Regions from separate parts of the Exiguobacterium sp. S22-S28 genome, predicted to be linked through region 1. Evidence: riboswitches for the same ligand, from Rfam matches in the RefSeq annotation. Region 1 holds a riboswitch; each other region holds the start of a gene.

Region 1 (3,278 bases):
CCGTAAGGTTTCGATCGGATCCGGCAATAACGTCTTGTCGCAACCGATCACCTCGACTTTGACCATGTCACACATGCCGGATGCCCGGGCGAGCCGGGCCAGCCGGACGGCTTCTTCCGCCGTTTTTGCGCCCGCCGTATTCGGCAACAGATCATAACGACTTAAGTCGAGTGCCGCAAGTGGATTCGTCTGTTCCTTCGCAAAGACATCGAGACGCCGGACGGAAAACGTTAAAATGTTCGTTTCCGATGCTTCGACCGCTTGTTGTTGCGTCTCAGCGTCCGGGTATTTTCCCGTTCCGAGTAATAATCGTGATGCAAATGTTTTTCCGCCAATTTCTAACATGTTATCCGCCTCCTACAAAATGAACGATTTCAACGACATCACCGGATTGGACGTTCGTGTCCATATACCGGGACCGGTCGATGATTTGATGATTTTGTTCGATGATGACAACCTCTTCATCGATGTTCAACTGCTGAATCAAGTCGTGTAACGTCTTCGTTTGTTCCGCCAGGGGATAGTCTTTCCCATTTAATCGGATCTGCATATATTTTCCTCCTTGTGTCGTCTGCAACAAAACGCCTCCAGCGCGACTTCCGGTTTTCGGTTCATGACACAATCGGCGAGGACTTGCGCTGTCACCGGAGCGAGCAAGATGCCGTGCCGGTGATGTCCCGTCGCGACCAACAAACCGTCAATCCCTTTGACCCGTCCAAGATACGGTAACCCGTCACGGGTCTGTGGCCGGACACCGGACCAGATGTCAACCAGTGTCGCATCACGGATCGGCGGATACACGTCAATTGCTGCCGCCAACAGGTCCGAGACGCTGCCCGCGTTGACCGTCGTCGATTCCTCACCAACGTATTCCGTTGCGCCGATGATAATCCGTCCGTCTGCTTTCGGGACGAGATACACTGTCTCATGAAACAAGGTCTGCTCCAGTCGACCGGTTGCGAGACGGACAGACAAACACTCGCCTTTGACCGGAAGTGTGTCAATCGGAATCCCGATCGTTTGCAACAACGATTCCGACCCTCGTCCGCCTGCGATGACGACCTGCTGTCCAACCTGTTGTCCCCGGCTTGTCTCCACCCCGGTTACCGTCTCGTTGTCCCGCAGAAGACGCAAGACACTTACCTGTTCTTCAATCACGCCACCCCGCTGTTCAATCGCTTGCCGTAACGCGCGGACGAGCAACGGAGGATCGACTTGACCGACCCGTTCAAATTGGACGGTTTGCTTTGCCTGGCGCAGCTGAAACGGCAGTTCGAGATAGCCGCTCGTCAATCCGGTCTCGTCGAACAATTGGCGGACAAGCTGCGGATACAGGACGCGGCTGACTGCCGCTAACGCATGTAGCGGTTCCGACAGTTCTTCGTCCGTCGCGAGCATCCCCGCTGCTGCCCGTGTCGCGCCTTGTCCGACTGCCGACTGATCGAGCATGTGAACACTTTGCCCCCGCTGTAGCAACTCATACGCGAGCGTCAAACCGATGACACCGGCACCGACGATCAATACATCCGGTTGCTTCATCGTCCAATCACCGCCCGGAACCGTCCGGTTGCTTCCGCCGGATCGGCTTGTCCCAAAATTCCGGACAGGACGGCAACACCGCTGCACCCAGTCGTTAAGACATCAGACAGATTTTCCGGTTTGATTCCGCCGATGGCGATGACCGGGATCGATGTCCAGTCGACGACTTGCTGTAATGCATCGAGCCCCCGTGGCGCCACACCGGGTTTCGAATCCGTCTCAAAAATATGACCGTACATCACGTAATCGGCGCCGGCTTGTTCCGCCACCATCGCTTCGGTCAGCGAGTGAACCGATTGACCGATGGAAATCGTCGGAAACTGTGCCCGGACACGCTCGACCGACAGACTGCGGCGTGTCAACTGGACGGTCGTGCCGGTAACGAGTGCAGCATCGAGCCGGTCATGGACAACCAACTGGTCTGCGCGGACTCCTTGGTCGAGCAACGTATCAATGCAGGAAACCAATTCCCGGACTGACCAGGTTGGCTCCCGTAAGTGGATGCGATCGACGGACAGTGCGAGCTGCGGAAGGGTCTGTTCCAGCACTTCCTTACTGTCGCGTCCGGTTGTAATCAGGTGTAAATGTGACATCGTTCCCCCTCCTTTCCACACGAAAAAGGACCACCCCATGAACTGATGGAGTGGTCCTACGAAAAGGGCGACGCTTGGCGTTCCCTCGATAGATGATCGGATACCACTTCCCTCCGCTAGTACGAACTAGATCAGGTTCAAAGGGTCCGGATACTTCCGTCTCAGTCTGCTGCGAGACTCCCCTAGTGTAGATATTTATTTGTGTGGTACGTCTGTAGTCTACCACGGGTAGTCCGATTAGTTCTACCCTTGATTAGTGTCGCATGTTCGATTCGACCGCTTTGACCTGCTCAATCAAGCGTTGGTATTCGTCGACACGTTTCGTTTGTGACAAGTCATACGTTTGTTTTAAGCGTAAGACCCGCATGACTTTCTGGTTGAGATCGGCTGCCGACAATTTCCCTTGTTTGATCCGCGCCATGATTTCCTTGTGAACGGACGCGTACGCTCCGGGTGTCGAGAACATCGCCATATCCGCGCCGTTTTCGAGAGCAAGACTGGCAGCCTGCGCCAAACCGTATTGCTCGGTGATCGCCCCCATCACAAGATCATCCGTGATGATGACACCGTCAAACTTCAGTTCCTCCCGTAATACATCGTTCATGACGTTTTCGGACAACGAGGACGGAAGGTGTTTGTCGAGTGCCGGAAACAGAATATGCGCCACCATCACCATCTCCGCCCCGGCCTTGACGGCTTGTTGAAATGGGACCAGCTCCGTCTGCTCAAGTTCCGCTTTCGTCGCATCGACCCGCGGCAGACCGACATGCGAGTCGACGGTCGTATCCCCGTGTCCCGGAAAATGTTTGACGACCGGGACGACATCTTCCGCTTTCATCCCCTGCATCAATGGCACACCGAGTCGTGCCACTTGTTTTGGATCCGCACTGAGCGACCGGTCGCCGATGATCGGATTCGCCGGATTACTGTTGACGTCAAGGACCGGTGCAAAATCCATGTTGAATCCGTAAAAACGGGAAATGGAGCCAAGCGTCTGCCCGACGTCTTCCATTAATTCCGGATCATTTTTTTGACCATATGTCAGGCTCGGCGACAGTTTGAGTTGTACGTCCGGAACCCGGCTGACCCGTCCGCCTTCTTCGTCAAAACCGACGAATGCCCGTTGATCCGATGTTTGCGCTTCGG
Region 2 (3,278 bases), 260 kb from region 1:
AGCAAATACCCGCCTTGGCGTTCAAAAGCTTCCGTCTCTTGCGTGTAGCGTTCGAGCAACTGTTCGATCTGATCCGTTTTTGTCGCCATGTCCCGTTCGGTTTGTTGCAGGGAGCGTTGTAAATCGACAAGCGTGGCGAAGGCAGTCCACAGGACATCACGCCCCGTCATTACGTGGTCGAACACGGGAAGTTGTGCCAAATAACCGATGGAGAGCCCACTTTTTTGATAAATCGTTCCGCTGTCTTCGGAATCAAGGCGGGCAATCAAACGTAAGAGCGTCGTTTTACCGCTTCCGTTTCGGCCGATCAAGCCGATCCGGTCTTGGTGCTCGATAAAGAGGGAGACGTCCGTTAAGATATCGTCGCCTCCGAATTGTTTTGTCAGGTGTTGGATGTCGCAGATCATCATATGAAATGTCCTCTCTGGCGCATCAAAAAAAGGAGAGCGCAAACAGCACTCTCCTTGACTCGTGGAAGATGCGCTTTGCTTTATTTTTCAGGTATTGGGTTCGTTAAAAAAGGGCAGACTAGTCCCTTAGAACGCCATTCCATGAAAAATCGCGCGCAACAGATACAGTTGTTCCATCAACCAATGCTTACACGCAGCAAAACCCATGTCTCCACACCACCTTTTCCGATTCAATACATCTATTTTACCATGCCTGACAGAAAAGAAAACGTTAATCTTTATTTGAACAAGCCGGCAATCGAGTTGAAGAACGCACTGAGACCATCAAACAACTTCGCAAAAAATCCTTTTGTCTCTTCTGAAGTCGCAAAGGCCTGGATATCTTGTCCGGCATCTTTTAGACCACTCTCGATTTGACCCCAGTTCAGGTCCGCTTGTTCCATTTGATTAAACAGGCCGGTCAACCGGTCCATCTGAGCATCGGATAAATTGATGTTATTGTTTTGGATGACTTGGACGATGACGTTTTCAATCTCCACCTTCGTTTCCGGTTGTTGTTTCGCGATTTCCGCTTTGATTTCATTCATCAAGTCGGCGACCTTATCCGTCCCGACCGTTTTCCCGACATCGGATGTTACAGAGAGTTCTTGCTGGGCAAGGTCTTTTCGTTCATCCGTCAGTTTGATGCCGGTCTCGGCAGATGTTTGATCGTACGCTTTCATGATCCCGGTCAAAGCCGAAGTTCCGGTTACCTTATAAGGGGACGTGATCGTAATGTCCGCATCCGTTACACCCGCCGTGACAAGGGCGTTGAGGTACATGTCTTTTGTGACCCAGGTGATGTTTTCGGTCGCGACAGATAATCCATCGCCTTTTTCCGCCAACTCAATTTTAGCGGAAGAGTACATGCCGCCGCCCCGTTGTGATTGGGGAATGTTTTTCCCGAGATATTTTTCTTCATCGGCAGATGTTGCGATAATCGGGGTGATACCTTCCGGTGCATTCAAGCGGGACAAGACCCACGATTTATCCTTTGCCCCAAGGGATTCGCCAAGGGTGACGATTGTTTTGTCGACCACTTGTTCAGCAGATGCGGCCGTCGGTAGCAGTAAAGTAGTAGCAAGTAAAGCAGATGCCGTCCATGTGATTGTTTTATTCATAAAAGTTCCTCCATAAGTTAAGTATCAGGTACTAAATTTAGTCTAATCGACCGGCGACAGAAGAGAATCGGTCTCAAGGACGAGCCGTCATCCACCTTCCGTCATGTTCCATTGTACAAAAAAAATGAGCGAAATGACGAGAAAGGGTCAATTCCACATCAAATCATGATAAACTCAAAACAAATCAAATAGCGACCACTAGGGGAGTCAGTAGGCTGACTGAGACGACGAAGACGTTCGGACCCTTTGAACCTGATTAAGTTTGGACTTACGGAGGGAAGTGGCGTGGACGATCCTCTTTTTATGGTCTTTTCACGTCATGCCTGACATCGGGTGTGGCGTTTTTTGATTAACAAAGGGGGAAACGACATGACATTCAGTGAAGAAATCCGGCAAGCGGCACAACAGTATTGGGACAGCAGCTTTAGCCATCCGTTCGTCACAGGGATCGGAGACGGCACTTTGCCGCTAGCGAAGTTCCGTCATTACGTCCTGCAAGACGCCTATTACTTAAAACATTTTGCGAAAATCCAGGCCCGTGCTGCTTCGAAAGCCGATGATTTTGCGACGATTGCTGAACTGGCGGAGCATGCGACATCGACGTATGCTGCAGAACTCAGTCTGCACCAATCGTTTTTTGAACCGCTTGGGATCTCAAGCGAGACGCTGGCTGAGTTCGAACCGGCACCAACGGCTTATGCTTATGTGTCGCACATGCATCATGCGAGTGAAGGGACACTGGGGGAGACGATTGCTGCCATTTTACCGTGTTACTGGCTTTACTATGAAGTCGGACAGCAGTTACAAGGCTGTACGCCGGATTCTCCAATCTATGCGCAATGGATTGCGACATACAGTTCCGAATGGTTTGAACGGGTCGTATTTGAACAAGTTGATCGTCTGAATGATTTGGCGGAGCGGGCAAGTGCCGAAGAAAGGGAACGGATGAAACAACATTTTGTCAAAAGTTGTTATTATGAATTGATGTTTTGGCAGATGGGCTGGACGGAAGAGACGTTTGAAAAGCAGTACATGCAGACGATGAAAATCACATCATCCAAGTAAGGAAAAACGTTTAAATCAACAAACACCGGGTCCGACGACAATCGGATCCGGTGTTTGTTGTCTAAAAAATAACTCAGCTGTGTCGTTCAATCAAATCCGCCAGACGTTGTTTGACGGCAGTCGGATTGGTTAAATCCTGATTGGATAACGAAAGTTTTGTCATCGTCTCGTCCGTACCGGCCATTTCACTGAACAGTGAACCAAGGCTGTGGGCACGGCGGTCGATCTGGACGACGATGTCGATGCCGGACCGGTCTTGTAACAGGATGACTTCGATTTCGTCCAGTTTATGGGCATAATGGGTGCCACGTGCTGAATACTCGAGTTCTTGCGCGATCGGCAAATCTTTCCGGAAGCGGCCCGGTAATTTCTCTGTATCGGCTTTCTTTAAGCGGAATCCGAGGTCTTCCATCGCTTCAAGGATGACCGATTGGTAGTCATTAGCTTTGACGACGACAGCATCATGGTCAGAAGGGTCAACCGCCTGCGCGATATCAAGACCCGTCTCGATCCATGACTTCGATTGGCTGACAGAGAGCGGCGTATTGAACGGTACTTGGAGCGTGAACGGAATTTCGCGTTCGACACCTGCCTCGATCGTAAACGGGGCTTCGTTTAACGCAAACCGATCCAGTGTGAATGT
Region 3 (3,278 bases), on a different contig from region 1:
GGCGACGGCAGATACCGTCATTTTATACGACAGTTGGTGGAATCCGGCCGTCGAGCAACAAGCGGCTGATCGGGCTCATCGATTGGGACAGCAGTCGCCGGTCGAAGTGATCAAGCTATTGATGACCGGGACGATCGAGGAAAAGATGGCGGAATTACAAGATCGCAAAGCGACGATGATTGATGCCGTCCTATCGGATCAGAAGCCGGATGTTTTAACGATTCGTGAACTCGTTCGTCTGCTCGATCCCCCCTCTTTTGTCGATTCAGCAGGTGATTAACCACACAAATCAAAGAAAATCTTAAAAAAATGAAGGACCTTCAATCCGTTGTCTATCAACAGGTTTGAAGGTCTTTCGACAATCAAATTCAGAAAAAAGGTTTTAAGTTTTGAAAGACAGGGGTATATCTACATTAGCACCGTACAATACGGTCGCTTTTCAATTATTGTTTCTCAATATCAGCGTAATGACCTGGGAGAGAAATGCTACTTACTCACTTCGTTTTTCATTTCTGAATGAAATCCAGTTGAACTAGCATTTAGCGCATGAATTTCTGTTGGAACCTATTGTTCCACTCCTACATTCATTACCTTTTGAGGGCTATACCAAATTCAAGGGGGAAATGAACATGTCAGTAACATTAAAAGTAGAAGAACGCGAAGTACGCCCACGCTCACTTAGAAAGCAATTACGTCATGAAGGAAAAGCTCTTGGTGTCGTGTATGGCTACAAAGTGGAAAGCACACCGATTTCATTCGACGAAAAAGAATTGGTCAAAGTTGTCCGTGATCACGGCGAAAACGTCTTGGTTGCTCTTCAAATCGGCGGTAAAAAGGTCAACACGTTGATCAACAAACTCGATATGGACATCTTTACACCAACAATCAAACACGTTGAATTCATCGCTGTTAAAATGGATGAAGAAACAGAAGTCGAGACGGATATCGTCCTCGTCGGCGAAGCAGCTGGCGCGAAACTTGGCGGATTCCTTTCACAAACACTCTTTAAAGTAACAGTTGCCGCAACACCAGATAAATTACCGGAACGCATCGAAGTGGATGTAACGGAACTTGCAATAGGAGATTCGATTACAGTCGCTGATCTTCCGGAAGAAAAAGATTTCCGTGTCGTCACAGAAGGTGACATCCAAGTTGCAGCGGTCGTTGAATCGACACTTGAAGCTGAACTTGAAGAAATCGAAGAAGCAGAAGCTGAGGCACAAGCGGCTGATGCGGATACAACGACAGACGATTCAGAACAAACTTCTGAAGAGCAAGCTGAAGAAAACAAAGAAGGTAAAGAGTAATCTTTTCTCCCCTCCCCTCGTGGAGGGTTTTTTATGCATATTGACAAGTCGCGGCGACAGCCGTACAGTGAAGAAGGTATACATCATTAACACATCCACTAGGGGAGCCCATTCGGCTGAGACGATTTACTTCGGACCCTTTGAACCTGATCTAGTTCATACTAGCGTAGGAAAGTGGAGCGGAATCCTCGTGCTCTTTTTCTGCATCCTGCAGGTTACACGACCGCTCTCTTTTCATAGAGGGCGGTCTTTTTTGTGGTTTCTTTGTGGATGTGCATTCAAAGGAGAAGTGATTATGAACAGTTGGAAAATGAAAGAAATCATCGTCATGATGATGCTCGCCGTGGCTTGTGGTGTCCTCTACTTAGGGTGGTCGACGTTATGGTTGCCGATCTCGGCCATCTTCGGACCGGTCGGAGCAAACTGGATGTTCGGCATCTGGGTCATCGCCAGTCCCCTTGTCGCCTACATCATTCAAAAACCAGGCGCGGCATTGATTGCAGAAGTCGTCGCCGCTGCCGTCGAATTGTTTACGGGGAGTCACTTCGGTTTATCGGCGCTGTTGATTGGATTTGCACAGGGAATCGGAGCCGAGATTGCCTTTGCCGTGTTCGGCTACCGGACATTTAATACGTTCACCTTGATGTTGTCCGGTGTCTTTGCCGCCGTCGGAAGTATGGTCTACAGCCTCATCGTGAATGGATTTGCCTATTATACGACGACGACACTGCTGTTGACGTTTTCTCTGCAACTCGTCAGCGGAGCATTGCTCGGTGGATTGCTTGCAAAACTAATCGTCGACGCGCTCGTTAAAACCGGGACACTGAACGGTTATGCGATCGGACGGCAACGGAAGCAGCGTGCCGCATGATGCAGTGCGCGCACCTGTCCGTCCGTTATCCAGACCAGGATTCCGCGGTCTTACACGACTTGACGATTACGATCCAAAAAGGAGAAACGACCTTACTCGTCGGTCCAAGCGGCAGTGGCAAGACGACCTTTTTACACGTTCTTGCCGGTCTGTTGCCGGACACGATTGAAGCAGATGTCACCGGTCAATGGTCGACCGAGGGAGCGGTCGGGATTTTGTTCCAACAGCCGGACGATCAGTTTTGTATGCAGACGGTCGGAGCGGAAATCGCCTTTAGTCTCGAGAATCGGCAGATCGCTCGCAGTGAGATGGAGGAACGCATCCAGTTGCTGCTGGCGCGAGTCGGACTTGATCTTGCCTTGACGACACCGATTGCCGAATTGTCCGGTGGGATGAAGCAACGGCTCGCGTTGGCCTGTGTCCTCGCCCTTGAACCGGATATCTTATTACTGGACGAACCGACGGCACAACTCGACCCGAGTGGTCAACGGACGATGATGCATCTGATTGAAGAATTGCATCATGATCCTGACTTGACGCTCGTTCTGATCGAACATCAGCTCGATCAGTGCGTGACGTTTGCCGACCGGGTACTTGTCTTTGAAAGTGGTCGCTTGTTGCTTGATGGCACGCCATATGACGTGTTTCATCAACAGCGGGACGTCATGACGGCGCTTGACATTGCGATGCCGCTCCTCTACCCCTACGGACTTGAGACCTTACCGGAACTGTCCGGACAAGCCTGTCATCTGAAGAAACGTCCGGTTGAACGTCGAGCGGTTGGAACGGAGCGGACATTTGAGCTGACGCGTGTCCGTGTCAAACGAGGGAAACGGACGATTCTTAACGATTTTTCATGGACGGCCTTTTCCGGTCAATGGATCATGCTCGTCGGACGCAACGGGGCTGGAAAAAGCACGGTCCTTGAGACACTGGCAAAATTGCTTCCGTCCCAAGGCGATATCCGCTTATTCGACACCCCGCTTCGGAGATGGTCGGACCGGACGTATTATCAACAAGTCGGCTTTGTTTTTCAACAACCGGACTTCCAGTTTCTTAAACAGACGGTCACGGACGAACTTGCCATCAGCTGTGCCGTC

The links. A riboswitch is a leader RNA that binds a small molecule or an ion and turns the genes downstream of it on or off. The one in region 1 is predicted to bind thiamine pyrophosphate.
Region 2: it holds a riboswitch for thiamine pyrophosphate, as region 1 does, so the genes downstream of both, tenA (thiaminase II) here and ACHA8N_RS07190 (thiamine phosphate synthase) in region 1, are expected to answer to the same signal.
Region 3: it holds a riboswitch for thiamine pyrophosphate, as region 1 does, so the genes downstream of both, ACHA8N_RS06075 (ECF transporter S component) here and ACHA8N_RS07190 (thiamine phosphate synthase) in region 1, are expected to answer to the same signal.

Annotation. Positions count from the first base shown of each region.
Region 1 covers NZ_JBHFFC010000026.1:104,412-107,689, forward strand. Annotated here, with positions in the region: gene ACHA8N_RS07175 (thiazole synthase) at 1-345, opposite strand, end outside; gene thiS (sulfur carrier protein ThiS) at 347-550, opposite strand; gene ACHA8N_RS07185 (NAD(P)/FAD-dependent oxidoreductase) at 535-1,626, opposite strand; gene ACHA8N_RS07190 (thiamine phosphate synthase) at 1,536-2,132, opposite strand; TPP riboswitch at 2,224-2,326, opposite strand; gene nagZ (beta-N-acetylhexosaminidase) at 2,386-3,278, opposite strand, start outside.
Region 2 covers NZ_JBHFFC010000026.1:364,042-367,319, reverse strand. Annotated here, with positions in the region: gene abc-f (ribosomal protection-like ABC-F family protein) at 1-410, opposite strand, end outside; gene ACHA8N_RS08510 (DUF1002 domain-containing protein) at 689-1,570, opposite strand; TPP riboswitch at 1,761-1,866, shown strand; gene tenA (thiaminase II) at 1,940-2,635, shown strand; gene ACHA8N_RS08500 (sporulation protein) at 2,709-3,278, opposite strand, start outside.
Region 3 covers NZ_JBHFFC010000025.1:59,489-62,766, reverse strand. Annotated here, with positions in the region: gene ACHA8N_RS06085 (DEAD/DEAH box helicase) at 1-280, shown strand, start outside; gene ACHA8N_RS06080 (50S ribosomal protein L25/general stress protein Ctc) at 630-1,307, shown strand; TPP riboswitch at 1,398-1,497, shown strand; gene ACHA8N_RS06075 (ECF transporter S component) at 1,603-2,178, shown strand; gene ACHA8N_RS06070 (ABC transporter ATP-binding protein) at 2,175-3,278, shown strand, end outside.